Regions from separate parts of the Campylobacter volucris genome, predicted to be linked through region 1. Evidence: riboswitches for the same ligand, from Rfam matches in the RefSeq annotation. Region 1 holds a riboswitch; the other holds the start of a gene.
The links. A riboswitch is a leader RNA that binds a small molecule or an ion and turns the genes downstream of it on or off. The one in region 1 is predicted to bind thiamine pyrophosphate.
Positions count from the first base shown of each region.

Region 2: it holds a riboswitch for thiamine pyrophosphate, as region 1 does, so the genes downstream of both, thiC (phosphomethylpyrimidine synthase ThiC) here and pnuC (nicotinamide riboside transporter PnuC) in region 1, are expected to answer to the same signal.

Region 1 is NZ_CP043428.1:296,350-306,833, reverse strand. Features, by position in the region: gene CVOLT_RS01685 (NAD(P)-dependent alcohol dehydrogenase) at 1-860, shown strand, start outside; TPP riboswitch at 954-1,040, shown strand; gene pnuC (nicotinamide riboside transporter PnuC) at 1,031-1,696, shown strand; gene CVOLT_RS01675 (thiamine diphosphokinase) at 1,693-2,322, shown strand; gene CVOLT_RS01670 (dynamin family protein) at 2,543-4,354, opposite strand; gene CVOLT_RS01665 (dynamin family protein) at 4,344-6,563, opposite strand; gene CVOLT_RS01660 (fumarate reductase iron-sulfur subunit) at 6,541-7,266, opposite strand; gene CVOLT_RS01655 (fumarate reductase flavoprotein subunit) at 7,259-9,250, opposite strand; gene CVOLT_RS01650 (fumarate reductase cytochrome b subunit) at 9,234-10,013, opposite strand; gene lgt (prolipoprotein diacylglyceryl transferase) at 10,089-10,484, opposite strand, start outside.
Region 2 is NZ_CP043428.1:959,283-969,766, reverse strand. Features, by position in the region: gene CVOLT_RS05120 (hypothetical protein) at 1-1,528, opposite strand, end outside; gene groES (co-chaperone GroES) at 1,685-1,945, shown strand; gene groL (chaperonin GroEL) at 1,956-3,575, shown strand; gene CVOLT_RS05105 (NUDIX domain-containing protein) at 3,680-4,261, shown strand; gene CVOLT_RS08220 (CZB domain-containing protein) at 4,254-4,604, opposite strand; partial or broken gene CVOLT_RS08215 (methyl-accepting chemotaxis protein) at 4,704-4,991, opposite strand; gene CVOLT_RS05095 (HP1242/YdcH family protein) at 5,391-5,606, opposite strand; gene CVOLT_RS05090 (potassium channel family protein) at 5,661-6,788, opposite strand; gene rpmB (50S ribosomal protein L28) at 6,824-7,018, opposite strand; gene rpe (ribulose-phosphate 3-epimerase) at 7,167-7,814, shown strand; gene CVOLT_RS05075 (3'-5' exonuclease) at 7,811-8,575, shown strand; TPP riboswitch at 8,605-8,709, shown strand; gene thiC (phosphomethylpyrimidine synthase ThiC) at 8,751-10,052, shown strand; gene CVOLT_RS05065 (ammonia-forming cytochrome c nitrite reductase subunit c552) at 10,087-10,484, opposite strand, start outside.

The DNA of each region.
Region 1 (10,484 bases):
GACATGAAATAGCAGGAGAAGTTATAGCAGTAGGTGGAAAAGTAAGTAAATTTAAAGTGGGTGATTTAGCAGGTGTTGGATGTATGGTAAATTCATGCGGGGAATGTGAAGCTTGCAAAGCATCATTGGAACAATTTTGCCAAAATGGAAAAACCATATACACTTACAATAGTAAAGATGTATTTCACGATAATGAAAATACTTATGGTGGATACTCTAACAATATAGTAGTAAGTGAAAAATTTGCCATAAAAGTGCCAAATAATGCACCTTTAGAAAAAGTAGCACCTTTACTTTGTGCTGGTATTACTACTTATTCTCCGCTTAAATTTTCTAAAATAAAAGAAGGTTCAAAAGTAGCCATAGCAGGTTTTGGCGGTCTTGGAGTAATGGCTTTAAAATATGCTATTAAAATGGGTGCTAAAGTAAGTATTTTTGCAAGAAATGAAAATAAAAAGCAAAAAGCAATTGAACTTGGAGCTAGTGAATTTTACACAAGCACAGAAAATATAAATGAAAGATTTGATCTTATCATTTCAACTATACCAACTCCTTATGATATAAGTGCTTATATGAAACTTTTAAAAATAGGCGGAGAATTATGTATAGTTGGCTTACCACCGCATGATATAAGCCCTAAAATCAGTGCAAATGAATTTGTATTTAATGCAAATAAAAAAATCTATGGTTCATTAATAGGTGGCATAAAAGAAACTCAAGAAATGCTTGATTTTTCAATAAAAAATGAAATTTATCCTGAAATTGAACTAATAAAACCTGAACAAATAGATGAAGCTTACAAAAAACTAACAAATGGTGAAGCAAAATTTCGTTATGTTATCGATATGAATGATGAATAATCAAAAAGCTTTTTGTGTTAATTTTTAACCAAAAAGCTTAAATTTTCTTACAAAAAAACAATTAAAATTACTAATATATTTGTATCATTATAAATTAAAATCAAGGGGTGCTAAGGCTGAGATTATACCCTTATAACTTGTGAGATAATGCTCGCGAAAGGAAAGATTTTATGAATTTAAAACTACAATTTATTTCATCTTTTAAATTTTACTTAACACTTTTTACAACTTTAAGCATTATAGGTATCTTAAGTTATATTAGCGGTGGAGATTGTTTAAGTATTTTTAGTGCTTTTTGTGCTGTGCTATATGTATTTTTTGCTGGTGCTGGCAAGATGATTTGTTTTGTTTTTGGAATTTTATATTCTACATCTTATGCATATATAGCTTATGAGTTAAAATTATACGGCGATGTTATGTTAAATCTTTTTTATTTGCCTATTAATATCTATGGAATTTATAATTGGAAAAATAATCAAAACAAAGAAAAAACCAAAATAATAATAACAAAATTAAAAAATAATCAAAGATTGATATATGCTATTATAACAATAATATCAACTATAATCTATGCTTATATATTGAAAAATATGAATGCTAGTTTTATTTTTTTAAATTCTTTTGCTGTTATGGGACAATTAATAGCCTTTTATATGCAAGTTAAAAGATATATGGAGAGTTATTTTTTAGTAACTTTAGCAAATATAAGTTCTTTAATAATTTGGTTTTTGATTTTTGAACAAAGCAAAGAAAGCATAGCTCAACTTTTAAATACTTTAGTATTTTTTATTATAGGAATTTATTATTTTTTCATATGGAAAAAACAAGCACAATGAAAGCTTACATAATAGCAAATGGAGAATTTCCTATAAAAAAATCAATAATAAACGAACTAAAAAAAGCAAATTTTATAGCAGTTTGCGACGGAGCTATTAAGTATCTTGATAAATTAAAAATAATGCCAAATTTAATAATAGGCGATTTAGATAGCATAAGCAAAGAATTAAAAGAAAAATATAAAGATAAATTAATACATATAAAAGAACAAATGAGTAATGATTTATCAAAAGCTTTTTATCATTGTTTAAATTTAGGTTTTGATGAATTTGTATTTTTGGCAAGCACTGGAAAAAGAGAAGATCATACCTTAGCTAATATTTCTTTAATGATAAAATACAGCAAAGATTGTAAAAATTTAACTATAAAAAGCGATTATGGAGAATTTAAATTTTATGAAACTCCTTGCAAAATACAAAGCTATAAAGGCGAACAAATATCTATATTTTGTTTTGATAAAAATATAAAATTTAATTCTAAGAATTTAAAATATCCATTAAAAAATATATCTTTACCATTTCTAGCAAGTGCGACTTTAAATGAAGCAAAATCAGATATTTTTTACTTAAACTCAAATAAAAAAGCGAAAGTGCTTATTTATAAAGCTTACAAAAATACTATTTAAAACGAAAAATTAATTAAATATTAAATGATTAATCATAAATAAATATAATACCAAATATTTTTACAACAAAGGACTTATATGGATTTTATCACTCAACTTTTTCTTGCTGCTATAGTAGGTGGTTTATGTGGAGTAGCTTTACACTTTTGGAAAAAAAGCAAAGAAAAAAACAATGAAAAATAATTTTAGTGTTTTAAGTTTATCTTAAAACACATTTATGTCAATTAAGTTTAGAAATTTGCTCTTTAATTTTTGATACCATTTCTTTTTTGATTTCAAATTCATTTTTTAAATTTTGTATATATGTCTTTTTATCTTGGATGAGACTTTCATAAGTTTGCATATAATTTTTATAAATTTTTAAAATCACAGGTTTATTTAAAAGCAAATCTTCAAATTCATGCACATTTAATTCTACTAATACTCTTTGATAAATTTCACTTGCTTTTGGATGATACAAACTAAATTCAGCACTATCAAGCTCATAAAATTCTTTACTTGCATTCATCTTAGTGCTAAAAAATCCCAATGCAAGTTTAGTCGCATTTTCATAATTAGCTAATGCTTTTAAATTTAATTTTTCCAAAAATAAATCAAGTTCTAATTCACTCTCAAACAATAATTCTTTAAAATCTTTTATAAAAATTTCTTCAGCCGCACTAGCAAAACTTCTAAAATAAGCAAATTCATCATCACTTTGCAAAGATTCTTCTTTTTTTAAATTTGAAAATTGGGATTTAAAAAGTAAAATTTGTTCTTGTAAATTCGAAAAATATGCTAAAAATCCTTTTTTTAACTCACTAAACTCCAAAGCAATTTCATTTTTCATTTTTTTAAATTCTTTGTTCATAGTATCGCTATTGTAAAACATTGCTAAAAATGCATCATCACTAGATAAATACGGGGCTTTATAATCAACCTTTTCGTATAGATTTTTCTTAAACAAGCCTTGTGCTTTTTTATAATAACTGCTATCTTTTTCTTTAATAAATTTTAAAATCTCTTTTGCGATTTTATCACTAACTAATTTTAATTTTTCAAGGCAAGTATGATTTAAGATGTTAATTTGCTCTTCTAAATTCTTATTTTTAGCAAAAGAATCAAATTTCGCATTTAAATTTTCTAAATTTTTTATAAAAAAATCATATTGATTTAACAACACAAAGCATAAATTTTCAAGCTTTTCTTTGATAAATTCTTTTTTTATATGCTCAAAATCAAGCTCTTGTAAATACTGATAAAGCAAAGGCACATTAGACTTTTGCAAATCTTCTTTAGCTTCTTTACAAGAAATAGCAATAAGCTTTGTAAAATACTTATCAAACACTAAATGAGCATATTGTAAAACATTTTCTAATTCATTTTCACTAAGCTTGTCTTTTTGATTTAAAACACAAATTCCACCACGCTTTAAAAGCAAAGCATTTGCCTTTATAGCCTCTTCTTCACTTTTTTTACCAGCATTATCAATCAAACTTAACCATATAGCACTATGCATAAAAGAAAGTTCTTTAAAGGTAGTAAGCGTATCAATATCATTTGCATTTAAACCAGGAGTGTCTATAAGGGTAATATTTTTTAAAAGCTCAATAGGAGCAAAAAGATGTAAACTTTTAGTTGGTTTGATCTCATTTCTTTGATCGCTAAATTTACAAAGTTCTTCTATATCAACTATCTCATCACTTCCATCTTCGTATTCAACTCTTAAAAAATAATTTTTTGCATATCTTAAGAATGTAGGCTTAAAAGTTACAGGCACCACACCAGTTGGTAAGCATTCTTTTTGTAAGATTAAATTTAAAAGTGTGGATTTTCCGCTTGAAAATTGACCTATGATTGCTATATTGATAGGTCTTTTATAGCTAAAAATAATTTCATCAATTTCTTTTAAAAATTCTAAATTCAAACGCAAACTAGGCTCGCAAAAACTAGCTTTTATAGCTAACAATCGCCCTTGGAAATTCTCATCAAATTTTTGACAATATAAATTCTCATAAGCTTTTATAAAATCAAAAATTAAATTATTTTGCATTTAAAAGTTCCATTTTTAAATTTTGCAATTGCTCTAGTGTTTTTTGATTTTGATTTAAAAGTTCTTTTGATTTTTGCTCATTATTTTCTACACTTAAAATAAGCTCTTTTAAATCTTTAAATTTTAGCTCTTGTTCTTTTTCATATTGGGCTAGTTTTGTTTTTAAAAGTATAATAAATTCTTGATTATTTTTGATGTTTTGGGCTAAATTTTGTATATTTAGTTCATTTAATTTATCTAAAATTTGTTGCTCTAAATGCAATTTATATATATCATTTGTTTGATGAATACTTTCAATCAAACTAGCTTTTAAATTAAATAATATATCATTATTAAAGATATTATCAATTTTTTCTTGGACTAAATTTTTAAAATCGCTATGATTTGATTTTAATATATCATTTAAAAAGTCATATTTTAAACTTAAATTATTTTTAATTTCATCTAATTTTAATTGACTTTCATATTTTAATTCTCTTAAAAGATCAAAAATTCCATCTTTTAAAGTCGTTTCTATAATGGTATTTAAACGAGATATATCGTTTTTCTTTTTATTGTTTTGATTATATTTTAACTCATCGATGATTTTTTCTTGTAATTTTTTAGCAAGCAAACGCAAAAGAGCACTAGTTTCATCTTTGCCATCATCTTTTAAAGTAAAAATGTGTTCTAATTCTTCTTTAACCTGCTCTAATTTATTTTGCAAATTTTTAAATTCATTAATAAGTTTTTGATTTTCTTCGCCTAATTCATAATTTTTAAAATTTAGCATTTTATTTTCTGTGTCAATTTTTTGTATAAGTAAATTAGCAATAAGCAACAATTCTTTTTTATAAGCTTGCATGGCAATGGTATTTTTTTCATATAAACTTTTATGAATTAAATTCTCTAAAGACAAAATATTGCTTTTTTCTAAATTTCCTTCATTTTTTTGATAAAAATCATTAGCGAATTTAGAAGAAATACAAATACATTCTATATTTAAAATCAAATTTACATCTAAATTTTTTGCTTTTAAAGATTCTTTGAGTTTATTTTTAGTGTAAGCAATCACTTCTTGCAAGTCTTTTTCACTTAGCAAATCAGCCTTAGTAAGCACTATTAAAAGCTTACTCACTCTTGAAGTTAGCAAACATTCTATAATAAAATCGCAATCTTTTTGGCTTAAACTTTGAGAAGCATTCATAAGGTGGATTAAAAAATCAGCCTTTTGGATATATTCTTTTGTTAAAAGTTCTCTTTGAATGATTATATCATCAAGGCCTGGGGTATCAACTATATAAACATTATCTTTTAAAAAATCAAGCAAAGAATAAATTTCAATCTGCTTGATTAATGCTGAAATTTTATTTTTTGCACTTGTGTATTCTTTTAATAAATCAAAATCAACTTCTATGATTTTATTTTCTTCTTTGATATACTCATCAAGATTAAAATCATGCTTTAACTCTTTGAGTAAATTTAGCATATCTTCATTATTAGTAGAGCTTTTTAAGATATTTTGCCATTCTTGTTGATTCCAAAAATAAATTTTAGCTTTTTGATTTTGTCCGTATTTTAAAATGGTTAAATTTGCTGTTTCAGGGACATTAGACACTCCTAAAAAGTTCTTTTTTAAAAGTGCATTAAGCATACTAGATTTTCCAGCATTTACCACACCTGTAACTGCTATGGAAAAATCTACTTGTGCAAATTTGAGTAAAGATTCTTGCAAGGTTTTTTTAGTATTTTCATCTTTGCATAAATTTTGTAAATTTTGATTAATTAAGTCTAAATTTTGATGTGCATTAAAAATTTCTTTTTTATAGTCTTTTTTTGCACTTTCTATACCTAAAATAAAAGCATACATTAAAGAATTATCTGTAATTTTTTGCAAATTTTCTAAGAATTTTAAAACTTCATTTTTATCAATCATTGCAAGTTTTAAAGCATTAATAAAACAAACTTGAGCATATTGTATATTATAAAGATCCAAACGCAAATTTAAATCTTTAATAATTTTTTTAAATTCTTTTAAAGCACTAAATCTTTCATAATTGTTTAAATTTGTACTTAAAATAATTGCAGCTTTTTGAGCATCTATAATGTCTTGTTCAAATATACAATTTATATCGAGAAAAACACTATGATTTTGCCAAATTTGCTTGAGTAATGTTTTAATAGCCCCTTTATCTAAGGGGCTAGGATTATTTGTTTCTTTGAGCGACAAGCTGTCTTCTCATATAAGCTATTTTACTTTGTAGAGGTAATTCCTTAGGGCAATTATCTTCACATGCAAGTAAAGACATACAACCAAATACTCCATCATCATCACCAACTAACTCATAAAAATCTTCTATAGTTCTATGATCGTGTGGATCTTGTAGATATCTAGCTGTTCTTAAAAGTCCAGTTGCTGCTATAAAATCAGGTCTCATCAACTTAGTAGCACAAGAAGCAACACAAATTCCACACTCTATACAACGATCAAGCTCAAAAGTTTCATCTGCAACTTCAGGCTCTATACGCTCTTCAAGTTTAGAAATATCTGTTTCTTTTTCATTATGTACCCAGCTTTCAACGCGTTTGCACATACTATCAAACCACTCGCCTGTATTTACACTTAAATCTTTTATATGTCTAAAAGCAGGTAATGGCATAAGCTCTATAACACCATCTTCATAGTCTTTTGTTAAAGTTTTACAAGCTAGTTTTGGCTTACCATTAATCATCATAGCACAGCTTCCACAAATTCCTGCTCTACAAACAAAGTCAAAACTCAAATCAGCATCCATTTTTTCTCTAATTTGAGTTAAGCACACAAAAATAGTCATAAATGGAGTTTCTTCAAGCTCATAAGTAACAAAATGAGGCTTAGAAATTTTACTCAATGGATTATATTTAAATGCTCTTATTGTTAATTTTCTACTCATAATCAACTCCTATTCTTTGATTTGGTGCTTTAAATTTAGCTTGTAATTCATAAGGCATTAACGCATGTTGAATTTCATATCTTCCTTTGCCTTCAGCTTCCATTTTTTCACGAATTGCATCTACTTCAGCTTGGCGTTTTTCGCTTAATGGATTTTCTATGATATTTCCTTTTGCACCATATCCTCTAAATGCAGGTGGAATTTCCATTTTCATAATATCAAGATCTTCATACTCAACTCTTGGCATACTCTCACCTTCTACCCAGTAAGTATTAGTTCTTTTCATCCAATTTAAGTCATCTCTTTTTGGATAATCTTCTCTATAATGAGCTCCCCTACTTTCTGTTCTAAGTAAAGCACCATATGCAACACATAGAGCAATCTTAAGCATTCTTGGCACTCTATAAGCTTCTTCAAGCTCTGGATTAGCACATTTTAATTCTTTATCATGTACTTTTAAATCCAATGATTTATGATATAACTCTTCAAGCTCTTTAACAGCTTCTTCAAGTCCTTTACCTGTTCTAAAGATAGCAACTTTTTCCCACATAATATCTTTCATTCTGTTTTTAATTTCAAACACATCATGTTTACCTTCTTTACTTACAAGAGATTTTAAATAATCATATTCTTTAGTAAGGAAAGATTTAACGATATTAGTATCAATTTCTGAACCATTTTCTTTACAATATTGTGCAAAATAATCACCAACAATCATACCTGCAACAACAGTTTCTGAACATGAATTTCCACCTAAACGATTAAAACCATGCATATCCCAACAAGCTGCTTCTCCACATGCAAAAAGACCATTTAGCCATTGGCTCTCACCAGTTGGTTTAGTTCTAATTCCACCCATTGAATAATGCTGCATTGGTAAAACAGGAGCCCAACCTTTAGGACCTTCATCAGCTGGATCTATACCATTGAAAGTTTTACAAATATCTTGAACATCTCTTAAATTTTTCTCAACATGAGCACGACCCAAAATTGAAATATCAAGCCATAAATGATCGCCATAAGCGCTTTTTACACCTTTTCCTTTTCTAATATGCTCCATCATTCTACGACTTACAACATCCCTACTTGCAAGTTCTTTTTTCTCTGGCTCATAATCAGGCATAAAACGATATCCATCAACATCTCTTAAGATACCACCATCACCTCTACAACCTTCGGTTAATAAAATTCCACTAGGAACTATAGGAGTTGGGTGAAATTGCACCGCTTCCATATTTGATAACCTGCAAAGTCCAGTTTCTAAAGCAATAGCCGCTCCAGTTCCTTCACAAATAACAGCATTTGTAGTTTGTTTGTAGATTCTTCCATAACCACCTGTTGCTATCATAGTTCCTCTTGCAACATAAGCGATTAATTCCCCATTAGTTAAATCTCTAGCAATAGCTCCTAAACATTTTTTACCATCATGAATTAATCTTACTGCTTCCATTCTATCGATGATTTTTACTTGATGCTTAATCGCTTCATTTGCAACACCATAAAGCATACAGTGTCCAGTGGCATCAGCTATATAACAAGTTCTCCATTTTTTAGTACCACCAAAATCTCTTGCATTTATAAGACCATGCGCTTCTTCTTTTTCTTCAATAGTAGTTTTTTGAGCATTTATAACAACAGTTCTAGGTCCTTTTGTAACTCTAGTCCAAGGAACCCCCCAAGCAGCAAGCTCACGAACCGCTTTTGGAGCAGTTTGAGCAAACATTCTAGCTACTTCTTGATCACAACCCCAATCAGATCCTTTAACAGTGTCAGCAAAATGCACATCTTCATTATCACCTTCGCCTTTTACACTATTTCCTAAACTTGCTTGCATACCACCTTGTACAGCAGCTGAGTGAGATCTTTTAACAGGACAAATACTCAAAAGTGTTACACTTTGACCACTTTTTGCAACTTCAATTGCTGCTCTAAGTCCAGCAAGACCACCACCAATAACTAAAGCATCACTATATTGTATGTTCATATTTAGCTCCATCATAAGTTTTTACTATTTGCGCTACAGAATTATTTTGATAATTTTTTAAACCTATTTTTGCAAAAGCAGCTAAGCTTAATAATCCTAAAACCAAGAAGAAAATACTTATAAACCATTTTGCTTTTTTAAGCTTTTTACGACTTTCTTTTGCGTCTTTTCCTTCAAACCAACCCCATTTTACACAAAGTCTATAAAGACCGATACTTCCATGCAATTCAACACAGATTAATAAAGCAAGGTAAAATAACCACATAAAATGACTAACAACTCTCTCACCTGACATATCAGCACTGATTTTATCAGCATTAGTGATCACAAAAATTAAGTGAGCTGAACCTAAGAAAAACATTACAAAACCAGTGAAAGCTTGAACCCACCATAAAGAAGAATCACCATGATTCATATATTTTAAATGTGTTCTACAAAGCTGATATTGTCTAAAGTTGATAGGAAATTTTCTCATTGCAAGACCTGCATGTACAAAGAAAATTACTAAAACACAGGCAGCTAAAAACGAAGTAATATAGCTCATCATAGGGCTATCAATAATAAATTTTAGCTCTAAAAAATGAACAACTGAATCAAAAAAATCATCACTAACCAAAATGGTAGAAACGAAAAACATATGTGCCCACATAAATAACCCTAAGATTAAGCCTGTAGCACTTTGAATATAGTCAAGTTTTGCTGGCATTTTGCTTTTTTTGCCATCAACACCCTTGCCTAAAAAACCCTCAATGAGTTGGCTCATGTTTGCTCCTTTGAAAAGTTAATAAGTTTAACATCGGAGCAATTATAAAACTTTTTTTCTTAAAAAAATAAAAAATTAAAAAATTTTTTTAATATTTTTTAAATAAAAAGATAAAAATAGTCCTAATAAAAACATTATAATGCTTAATATCTGACCCATACTAAGTCCTATAAATACATAGCCTAAACCAAAATCAGGCTCTCTAAATGCTTCACAAATAAATCTAGCCACAGCATAAAGCATAGTATAATAAACTATCAATTGACCATCATATTTTTTAAATTTTCTAACAAAAAATAAAACTCCAAAAACCACCACTCCTTCTAATAATGCTTCATAAAGTTGTGAAGGGTGACGCAATACTCCATCTACATAAATACCCCAAGGCACATCTGTAGCTCTTCCAAACAATTCTTGATTTAAAAAATTTCCTATCCTACCAAAAACATATCCTAAAGGAACGCTAATAGC
Region 2 (10,484 bases), 660 kb from region 1:
CTATGAGCGGAAAAATTTGTTCTAATTTAACATTATCTATAGTAGCTTCTAGATTATTTCCATTAGATTTTGCATTGATTTTTCCTTGCATAATTTCGATGTTAGCATCAAGATCTTTAATGGTGTTTGCTTGTAAATTTAATTTAGTATTGATATTTAAAGGACCATTTAAATCTTGCTTTGTTAAGACTTTTAATTTGTTAAGATTATCCACAAAAGCACTTAAATCTATTTTTAAATCTTTATCGTTAAGATTATATGTGCCATTTAAATTTGAAATTGTGGCTATATTTGAATTTAAAGCAGCTTTGTAGGCTATTACAAAATCTTTAGCATCAGCTTTGGCTTGCAAATTAAAATTAGTTTGAGGAAAATCCAATCCGCTTAGTTTTCTAAATTCGGCAGTATTGATTTTTGCATTATCAAGTTTTACCAAAGCATTGAAATTTTTAAAATCTAAACCTTTGGCATTTAAAGAAAAATCCAATTTAGAATCAACAACGCTTGGAACCGAAAATGTTTTTAAAATTTGATCAATTTCTATGGTATTTGTGTTTATATTTAAGATATTATCGGCAAATATGGCTTTTAATTCTCCACCAAATCCTAAAAGGGTTGCGTTAAATTCTTGCAATTGATTATTAGTTAATTTTAGATTACCTTGGATTTGGCTTTTTCCTTGCAATCTTGTTTTAAGAATGCTTGAAAATTGATCAAAATCATTTATTTTGATATTAAAATCACTTTCTAAGATATTGTTAGCCAAATTATAAACGCTTTTATCTGTGTTTAAATTAAAAAAGTTACTTAAAATTGTACTTGTTGAAATGATAAGTTTATCTTGTATTAAAGATTTTATTTCTCCTTTTACAAAACTTTGCTTAGGTAAAGTAAGATTAAAATCTTTGTAAATTAAATTATTGTTGATGGAGCTAGTGTAAAAATTTATCAATGCATTTCCATTTGGTTTTGAATTTTGCGTAGTTATTGTAGCTAGGAGATTGATTTTACCATGAATATATCGAGGCAAACTTGCAAAATCTAAAATTTGAGCTATATCGATGTCTTTGCCTAGAAGTTCTAAATTTTCTACATTGTAATTAACAAGTTTTGCATTTAAATTGAGATTAGAATTAAATAAAAATCCTTTTCCATTTACTATAAAATCACTACTTTTTCCAAGGATTTTACCCTTAAAAGTAAGATCTTGTTTGTTGTCTAAATTGAGTTCTTTTGTGTATTGATTTTGCAAACCTATAATATAATCTAAATCAAAACCTAAACTTAAAGGAGATATATCTCCTTTAACATCAGCAAAAAATTTATCATCTATATTTGCCTTAATGTTTAAAGTAGAAAAACGAATTTGAAATTGATCAAATTGAATATTTATCCCACTTTTTTCTGCGATCATTGTTTCTAAACGAGGTTTTAAAAAACTATTACCTGCAGCTGTAAAAAGTAGAGTATAAATACCCAATAATAAAAAACACATAATCCCCAAAAATACATAGAAAATCTTTTTCATTTTCAAACCTTTATATTGATATATCATATAAGTTTAGTCATATAAACTAAACTTATATGATATATTTTATTTAATTTATTGACAATTTACTTTGTTTTATGTATAATTTTATCACTCAAATATAAAGAGTGCTAATAATACATTGAAAGGAAAAACATGAATTTTCAACCTCTAGGAAAGCGTGTATTAGTTAAACGCGTTGAAGAAACTAAAACAACTGCTTCTGGCATTATTATACCAGATAATGCTAAAGAAAAGCCATTAAATGGTGAAGTTGTTGCAGTAAGCAAAGAAGTAGAAGATATAAAAGCAGGTGATAAAGTAGTATTTGCTAAATATGGCGGAAGTGAAATAAAACTTGACAATGAAGAATATTTAGTATTAAATACTGATGATATTTTAGGAATTTTAAAATAAGGATATAAAAATGGCAAAAGAAATATTTTTTTCAGACGAAGCAAGAAATAAACTTTACGAAGGTGTTAAAAAATTAAACGATGCAGTAAAAGTTACTATGGGACCAAGAGGTCGCAATGTTTTAATACAAAAAAGTTTTGGTGCACCTACTATAACTAAAGATGGTGTAAGTGTTGCTAAAGAAGTAGAATTAAAAGATTCTTTAGAAAATATGGGTGCTTCTTTAGTAAGAGAAGTTGCTAGCAAGACTGCTGATCAAGCAGGAGATGGAACAACAACAGCTACAGTTTTAGCTCATGCTATATTCAAAGAAGGTTTAAGAAACATAACAGCTGGAGCAAATCCTATTGAAGTTAAAAGAGGTATGGATAAAGCTTGCGAAGCTATAGTAGCTGAACTTAAAAAACTATCTCGTGAAGTAAAAGATAAAAAAGAAATAGCTCAAGTTGCTACAATTTCAGCGAATTCTGATGAAAAAATAGGAAATTTAATAGCTGATGCTATGGAAAAAGTTGGTAAAGATGGTGTTATAACAGTTGAAGAGGCAAAATCTATAAATGATGAATTAAATGTAGTTGAAGGTATGCAATTTGACAGAGGTTATTTAAGCCCATATTTTATAACAAATGCTGATAAAATGTTAGTTGAATTACAAAGTCCTTACATTTTACTTTTTGATAAAAAAATAACAAATTTAAAAGATTTATTACCTATTTTAGAACAAATTCAAAAAACAGGAAAACCTTTATTAATAATAGCTGAAGATATAGAAGGCGAAGCTTTGGCAACTTTAGTTGTAAATAAATTAAGAGGTGTTTTAAATATATCAGCTGTTAAAGCTCCTGGTTTTGGAGACAGAAGAAAAGCTATGCTTGAAGATATAGCTATTTTAACAGGTGGTGAGGTTATCTCAGAAGAGCTTGGAAGAACATTAGAAAGTGCTACTTTACAAGATTTAGGTCAAGCTTCAAGTGTTATCATAGATAAAGATAATACTACTATAGTAAATGGTTCTGGCGAAAAAGCAAATATAGATGCTAGAATTAATCAAATAAAAACTCAAATAGCTGAAACAACAAGTGATTATGATAAAGAAAAATTACAAGAAAGGCTTGCAAAACTTAGTGGTGGAGTTGCATTAATTAAAGTTGGTGCTGCTACTGAAACAGAAATGAAAGAGAAAAAAGATAGAGTTGATGATGCTTTAAGCGCTACAAAAGCTGCTGTTGAAGAAGGTATAGTAATAGGCGGTGGAGCTGCACTTATAAAAGCAAAATCAAAAATTAATTTAAATTTACAAGGTGATGAAGCTATAGGCGCAGCTATAGTTGAAAGAGCATTAAGAGCACCTTTAAGACAAATAGCTGAAAATGCTGGTTTTGATGCTGGAGTAGTTGTAAATAGTGTTGAAAATAGCAAAGATGAAAATTTAGGCTTTGATGCTGCAAAAGGTGAATATGTAGATATGATACAATCAGGTATTATAGACCCTGTTAAAGTTGAAAGAATAGCTTTATTAAATGCTGTTTCAGTTGCTAGCATGTTACTTACAACAGAAGCTACAATAAGTGAAATAAAAGAAGAAAAACCTGCTATGCCTGATATGAGCGGTATGGGTGGAATGATGTAATCTACCCATTCTATTTTTCAACAACCATCTTTTTAGATGGTTGTTTTATTGTTTAATTATTCTTCTTTTAATATAATAAAATAAATCATTTTAAGGCTTTTGTTATGAAAAATTTAAAAGAAGAGAAATTTACTCACTCAAAATATATTACTCCAAAAAGATATTCTTATCAAGGCAAAGACGAAAAAACATATACTTGGGATTTTATAGAAGCTATGGATAGTGTATCGGTATTTTTATATCATACGCAAAAAGATTCTTTTTTATTTGTCAAACAATTTAGAATTCCATTATGGGATTATCAAAAACGCAACAATATCACCATAGATGATATGGGCTATAGTATAGAATTGTGTTCAGGTTTGGTGGATAAAAAACTTAGTTTAGAAGAAATTGCTAAAGAAGAGTGTGTAGAAGAATTAGGGTATTATCCAAGTAGCGTAGAATTTATAGGTGAATATTATGCAGGTTTTGGCTCAGGTGTAAATAGGCAATTTTTATATTTTGCAAGTATTAGTGAAGAAGATAAGATCGGAAATGGTGGAGGAATAGACGGAGAAGATATTAAACCAGTGTGGATTAAAAGAGATGAATTTGAAAAGTTTTCCAAAGCAAATCTTATAAAAACTCCATTGTTAGAATTTGCATATTTATGGTTTAAGGATAGAAAATCTATCCTTAATTAGTGGTTTTATTTGCAGTTGCTAGATTTTCTTCTCGCTCTTCTAGCATTTCTTTAAAAATTGCAAATAAATCTTCAGAAGATTTTTCAGCATTAGAGCATTTGTCTAAAATTTGATTTTGAAGTAAATGATCTGTTATTTGCTCATTATGTGCTAAGGTTATAGCTTGATTAATGTTTTCATGTACTTTTTGATGAGGAATGTTTAATTTTCCAAAAGCTCTACCACTTGAAAATCTTTCTTTTCCAATGCCTGCAATCCATTTTGCAAGTCTGCAACTTAAATGATCAGAAAGAGTTTTACCTGAAACATGTAAAATTTCGTTATATCCATTTAGCTTAAACATAATATGATCTAATTTTGCAAGAGAAATAAAAATTTCTGAAGTAATTTGTTTGGCATTTGAGCTAGTGGAATTAACACTTTCGATTAGTTGGGTAAATTTATTTGAAAATTGAACTATATGTTCATTAGATTCTAAAGATACTTTTTCTACCTGTTCGCTTTGAGAGTGCATTTCATTGGCATTTTGTTTTAATAAATTTATATTCATTTCTACTTCAGCAGTTGCTTTTTGTGTTCTTTCAGCTAATTTTCTAACTTCATCAGCAACAACAGCAAATCCACGGCCATGCTCTCCAGCACGCGCTGCTTCAATAGCAGCATTTAATGCTAAAAGATTAATTTGATCAGAAATATCTTTGATTAAACCAATGACATTGGTAATTTCATCAACACTTCTGTGTAAATTTCCTGCTGTATCTCGAGAGCGATTTGCTGATTCTATAATACTTTGCAAAGAGGAGATGATAGAATGCGTGGTTGAATTTAATTCTTGCATATCGCTTAAAGAAGATACAGAATGTTCAGAAATAATATCTGCTTTATTGACATTATTTTGCATATCAGCTTGAACATTGCTAATGCCTTTTAAAGCACCTTCAAAAAGTAAATCTAATATTTTTCTTTCAAAAGAATTATCTTGAGTATTGTCATTTTCTATATTTTGTTTTTCTAGAAGCTCTTTGTTTTGAAGTTCTAATTTGTGATTTTTTTCTTCTAAAGCCTTGATTTCTTGTTTTAACTTTTCAATAGTTTTTAAGTGTTGTTTATTGCCAAACATTGGTATATCCTATTTATTGTAGTTTGACAAATAAGTATTTAACTCATCTTTTAATCTTAATTTTTCTTTTTTAAGATTTGAGATTTCTAAACTATCTAAGTGAATTCTACCTTCTTCTGCATCTTTTATTTTGTGGTCAAGTTTGTTATGCTCTTCAAAAAGTTTATCAAAGTGCATATCTTTACCTTTTAATTGAGTGATTAAATCTCTAAACTCATGTAGCATGGGAACCCCTTTTTATTTTTTATTTACCTTAAGTTGGATTATAACTTAAAAAAATTAAATATATTTTAACTCGTTAGGCTTTTGTTTGTTTTTAATGATTTTTTTAGCTATTTTTATGCTATCAGCTGTCCCGATGATTAATAATTTTGCTCCTGTTCCAATAAGTGTATCACCTCTTGGCATAGGTGTGAATTTTTTATTTTCGATAATTCCAACTATGCTAACATTAGCCATATCTCTAAGATGAATTTCTTTTAATCTTTTAAATCTCACCCAAGAACCATCTGGAATTTTAACTTCTTCAAGATCAATAGGACTATTTTTCTTGTAAAGATAATTTTCTAAAAGATTTTCCATATCAGGTCTTGCTGACATTGCACTTAGCCTTTGAGCTACTAATTTTGTAGCAGATACTATGGAATTTGCTCCAAGTTTTTTTAGTTTTTCTGTTTCGTCTTCATTGTTTGAACTTGCAAGTATGAAATATGGGTTAATTCTTTGTAATTCTTTTTCAAATAATCTTACAGATGCTATGATAGCGATATTATCTGCGATGTTGTTGCTTAGAGTAATTACTCCTTTTGCACTAGAAAGATTAGTTTTTAAGAAAGCAAGATTTGTATGTGGCGCACTTTCTATGTAATAAGGATAGTTGTATTTTTCTGCTATCTCGCTAAAATTTTCTATTTCATCAACTACAACAAAAGGAATATGATTTTCTCTAAACTGCCGCGTTAATTCTATGGTAAAATCATTATGATAGCATATAACAAAATGATTTTTTAATCTTGCAATTTTATGAAGCATTCTTCTTTCCTTTATAATTTTAGATAAAATTCCTTTTTTTACTATTTCTATAACCAAACCCATGCAAAATGTAAAAATGGTAAAAGTTGATAGCACATATAAAATAGTAAAAATTCTTCCTGCTGTTGGTATGGGGTTTATCTCAGCATATCCTAGTGTTGTAAAAGTCATCCCTGCTTGATATATAGCATCATTAAGATCAAAATTACTAGTGAGCATATATCCAAAAGCCCCTACAAGTGTCATAATGACGATAGCAATAAGTGGAATTCTTAAAAATTTAAGTTGTTCGTAAAGTTCATCATTGAGATTAATTGCGGGTTTTGGAGAAGGAGACCAATTGAGGAATTTTTGAAGCTTTTTTAAAAAAGACATATTAATTCCTCTTTAAATAATGTAATGATTAGCAATTATTTGTTGTTTTGTTTTTTAAGGGTTCTTAAAGTTGAAGCTGCTACTCTAACTTTTCTTGTAGTTCCATCTTCTAAAGTGATACGAATAGTTCTTAAATTTGGTAAAAAGCGTCTTTTGGTTTTATTATTCGCATGGCTTACATTATTACCTACCATAGGTCCTTTTCCAGTGATTTGACAAATTCTTGACATGTTGATATTTCCTTATTTGTTTTATAAAATTTTTGAAATTGTATCTAAACTAAGCTTAAAAAAATCAAATATTTAAAAAATAAATAAAGAAAATATTGATGTTAAGTATGATAAAATTATTATTTAGTAGTTAATTTGGAGAATATTTATGTATATAGCACCAAGTTTGCTTTCAGCAAATTTTTTAAATTTAGAAAATGAAATTAAAGAAGTGTGTCAAGCTGGAGCTGATTTATTGCATATTGATGTGATGGATGGATATTTTGTGCCAAATTTTACCTTTGGACCTTGTGTATTAGAAAATATTAGCAAAATTAGCTCAGTTCCTTTAGATGTTCATTTAATGGTAAATGATGTGAATAAATTTATAGATTTTTTTATACCATTAAAACCAAAATTTATTAGTTTTCATGTAGAAGCCGAAAATCATCCTATTAGAGTTTGTGAATATTTAAGAAAAAATGGAATTTGCCCTGCTATTGTTTTAAATCCTCATACTCCTATTTCTAGTATAGAACATATCTTAGAATTTGTTGATATGGTGCTTTTAATGAGTGTTAATCCTGGTTTTGGAGGGCAATCATTTTTGCCTTTAGTTTATGAAAAAATTCGCCATTTAAGACAAATGATTGATCAAAGAAATCTAAAAGTTTTCATAGAGGTTGATGGCGGGGTAAATGGACTAAATGCACCTGATTTAGATGAAGCTGGAGCGGATATTTTAGTTGCAGGGAGTTATATTTTTTCTTCGCAAGATAAAAAGACTGCTATAAATTCTTTAAAGTGTGAATTTTGAGCCACCAACAAATCGATGATTTAGTTAATAAGCTAAGCAAAGAAAATAAATCATTTGCTTGGGTTGTTAAAGAATTAGAAAAAATTGAAGAATTATCTTGTTATGATTTTGATATACATACTTTAGAGCTTTTAGGGCTTGGTGTGAATTTAAATAAAAATAATGAAATTTGTTTAAATACAAAAAGCACAAAAATAAAAGATGAAATTTTTTGCATAGTAGATATAGAAAGTACCGGAAGTATAAAAAGTGGAAAAATTATAGAAATTGGAGCAATAAAAATTCAAAATTTTCAAGAAATAGGTCGTTTTGAGAGTTTTATCAAGGTTGATGAAATTCCGGAAAATATCACAGAATTAACAGGAATTACAACAGCAATGGTGCAAGATTCTCCTTCTTTAAAACAAGTTTTGAGTGAATTTAAATTATTTTTAAAAGATTCTATTTTTGTAGCACATAATGTTCGTTTTGATTATAATTTTTTATCTAAAGTGATGCAAGAAAATGGTTTTGGTGTATTGTTAAATAGAAAAATTTGCACTATAGATCTTGCGAAAAAATGTATTGAAAGTCCAAAATATGGACTTGAAGCCTTAAAAGAACTTTTAAATATACAATATCCTCATCATAGAGCTTTAAGCGATGCTTTAGCAGCTTGTGAAATTTTAAAATATTGTATGGGTAAAATTCCATTTTATATTAAAACTACAGAAGAATTACTCAAATTTAGTAAGCAAGCAAAAAATAAACTCAAAAATTAAAAAATTTAAATTTTCTACGCTATACTTAAAATGTAAATGACGGGAGCTTGTGATACAGGCTGAGAGTAAGCTAAAAGCTTAGACCGAACCAGAACTAGATAATGCTAGCGTTGGGAAAATTTATCAACTACTCACATAACCCTTCATTTATCCAAATTATAAATAAGGATAAAAAATGAATAAAACTCAAATGAGTTATGCCAAAGAAGGCATATTTACAAAACAAATGCAAATCGTTGCACAAAAAGAGCAAGTTAGTCAAGATTTTTTACTTGAAAATATAGCGAGTGGAAAAATCATAATACCAGCGAATATAAATCATAAAGCCTTAGATCCAAATGGTATAGGTTTTGGACTTCGCACAAAAGTAAATGTAAATTTAGGTGTTTCAAATGATTGTATAGATTATAGTGAAGAAATGCAAAAAGTTCATTTAGCACACAAATTTAATATAGAAGCTATAATGGATCTTAGCAATTATGGTAAAACAAGTCATTTTAGAGATGAGTTAATAGCTACTTCAAAAGCTATGATAGGAACTGTTCCTGTATATGATGCAGTTGGATTTTTGGAAAAAGATTTAAAAGATATTAAAGCTAAAGATTTTTTAGATGTAGTTTATCATCATGCAAAAAGCGGAGTTGATTTTATGACAATTCATGCTGGTATAAATTCTCGTGCGGCAAGAGTATTTAAAGAATGTGATAGAATCACAAATATAGTTTCAAGAGGTGGATCTGTTCTTTATGCTTGGATGCAAATGAATGATTGCGAAAATCCATTTTTTGAATACTATGATGATTTATTAGAAATTTGTAGAGAATTTGATGTAACTTTATCTTTAGGAGATGCACTAAGACCAGGTTGTACTCACGATGCAAGCGATGGTGCTCAAATAGCTGAATTGATAGAACTTTCATTACTCACAAAAAGAGCATGGGCGCAAGATGTGCAAATTATGATAGAAGGACCTGGACATATGGCTATAAATGAAATAAAAGCAAATATGCAAATAGAAAAAAGAATTTGCAACGGAGCTCCATTTTATGTTTTAGGGCCTTTGGTAACAGATATAGGTGCAGGATATGATCATATAAGTGGGGCTATAGGTGGAGCAGTTGCAGCAGCAGCTGGAGCTGATATGCTTTGCTATGTAACTCCTGCTGAACATTTAAGACTTCCAAATTTAGAAGATGTTAGAGATGGCATAGTAGCAACAAAAATAGCTGCTCATGCTGGAGATATAGCTAAACTTCCAAAAGAAAGAAAAATAGATGATGAAATGAGTAAGGCAAGACAAGAAATTGATTGGGAAAAGATGTTTAAGCTTGCAATAGATGGAGAAAAAGCTAAAAAAATGTTTAACGAAAGAAAGCCTGATGAGTTAAATTCTTGCTCTATGTGTGGAAAAATGTGTGCTATGAATACAATGAATCAAATTTTAAAAGGCGAAGATGTAAGCTTGATTAAAAAATAAATTGAAACAATCCCGTTTATAAACGGGATTGAAATTATAATTTATCTACGACTTTATAATTGTATGGTTGTAGATTTTTATCATTATCTAAAAGCTTTTGAGAAGGATCTCCATTAACATTATCATGCTCATAGTAACGATCACCTACTTTATGTCCATTTAAATCCACTTTGTAACGAATTTGTCCTGGATTGAATTTTTGTATATCTTCAAAACCTAAATTTGAAGTTTTAAAATCTTTAATTGCATTTGCATTTGCGATTTCTACTAATTTAGTTTGTGCCATTCTTGCCATATCCACAGCTTGTAAAAGCATTCTTGAAGCTTCTCTTGGATTATGGAAACCTGTAGAATTTTCAGCACCAACAAAATCTGCTCTCATTTGTGCTTTTCTATGCAATTCTAAAACTTCTTTAAGAACATCATTGATTT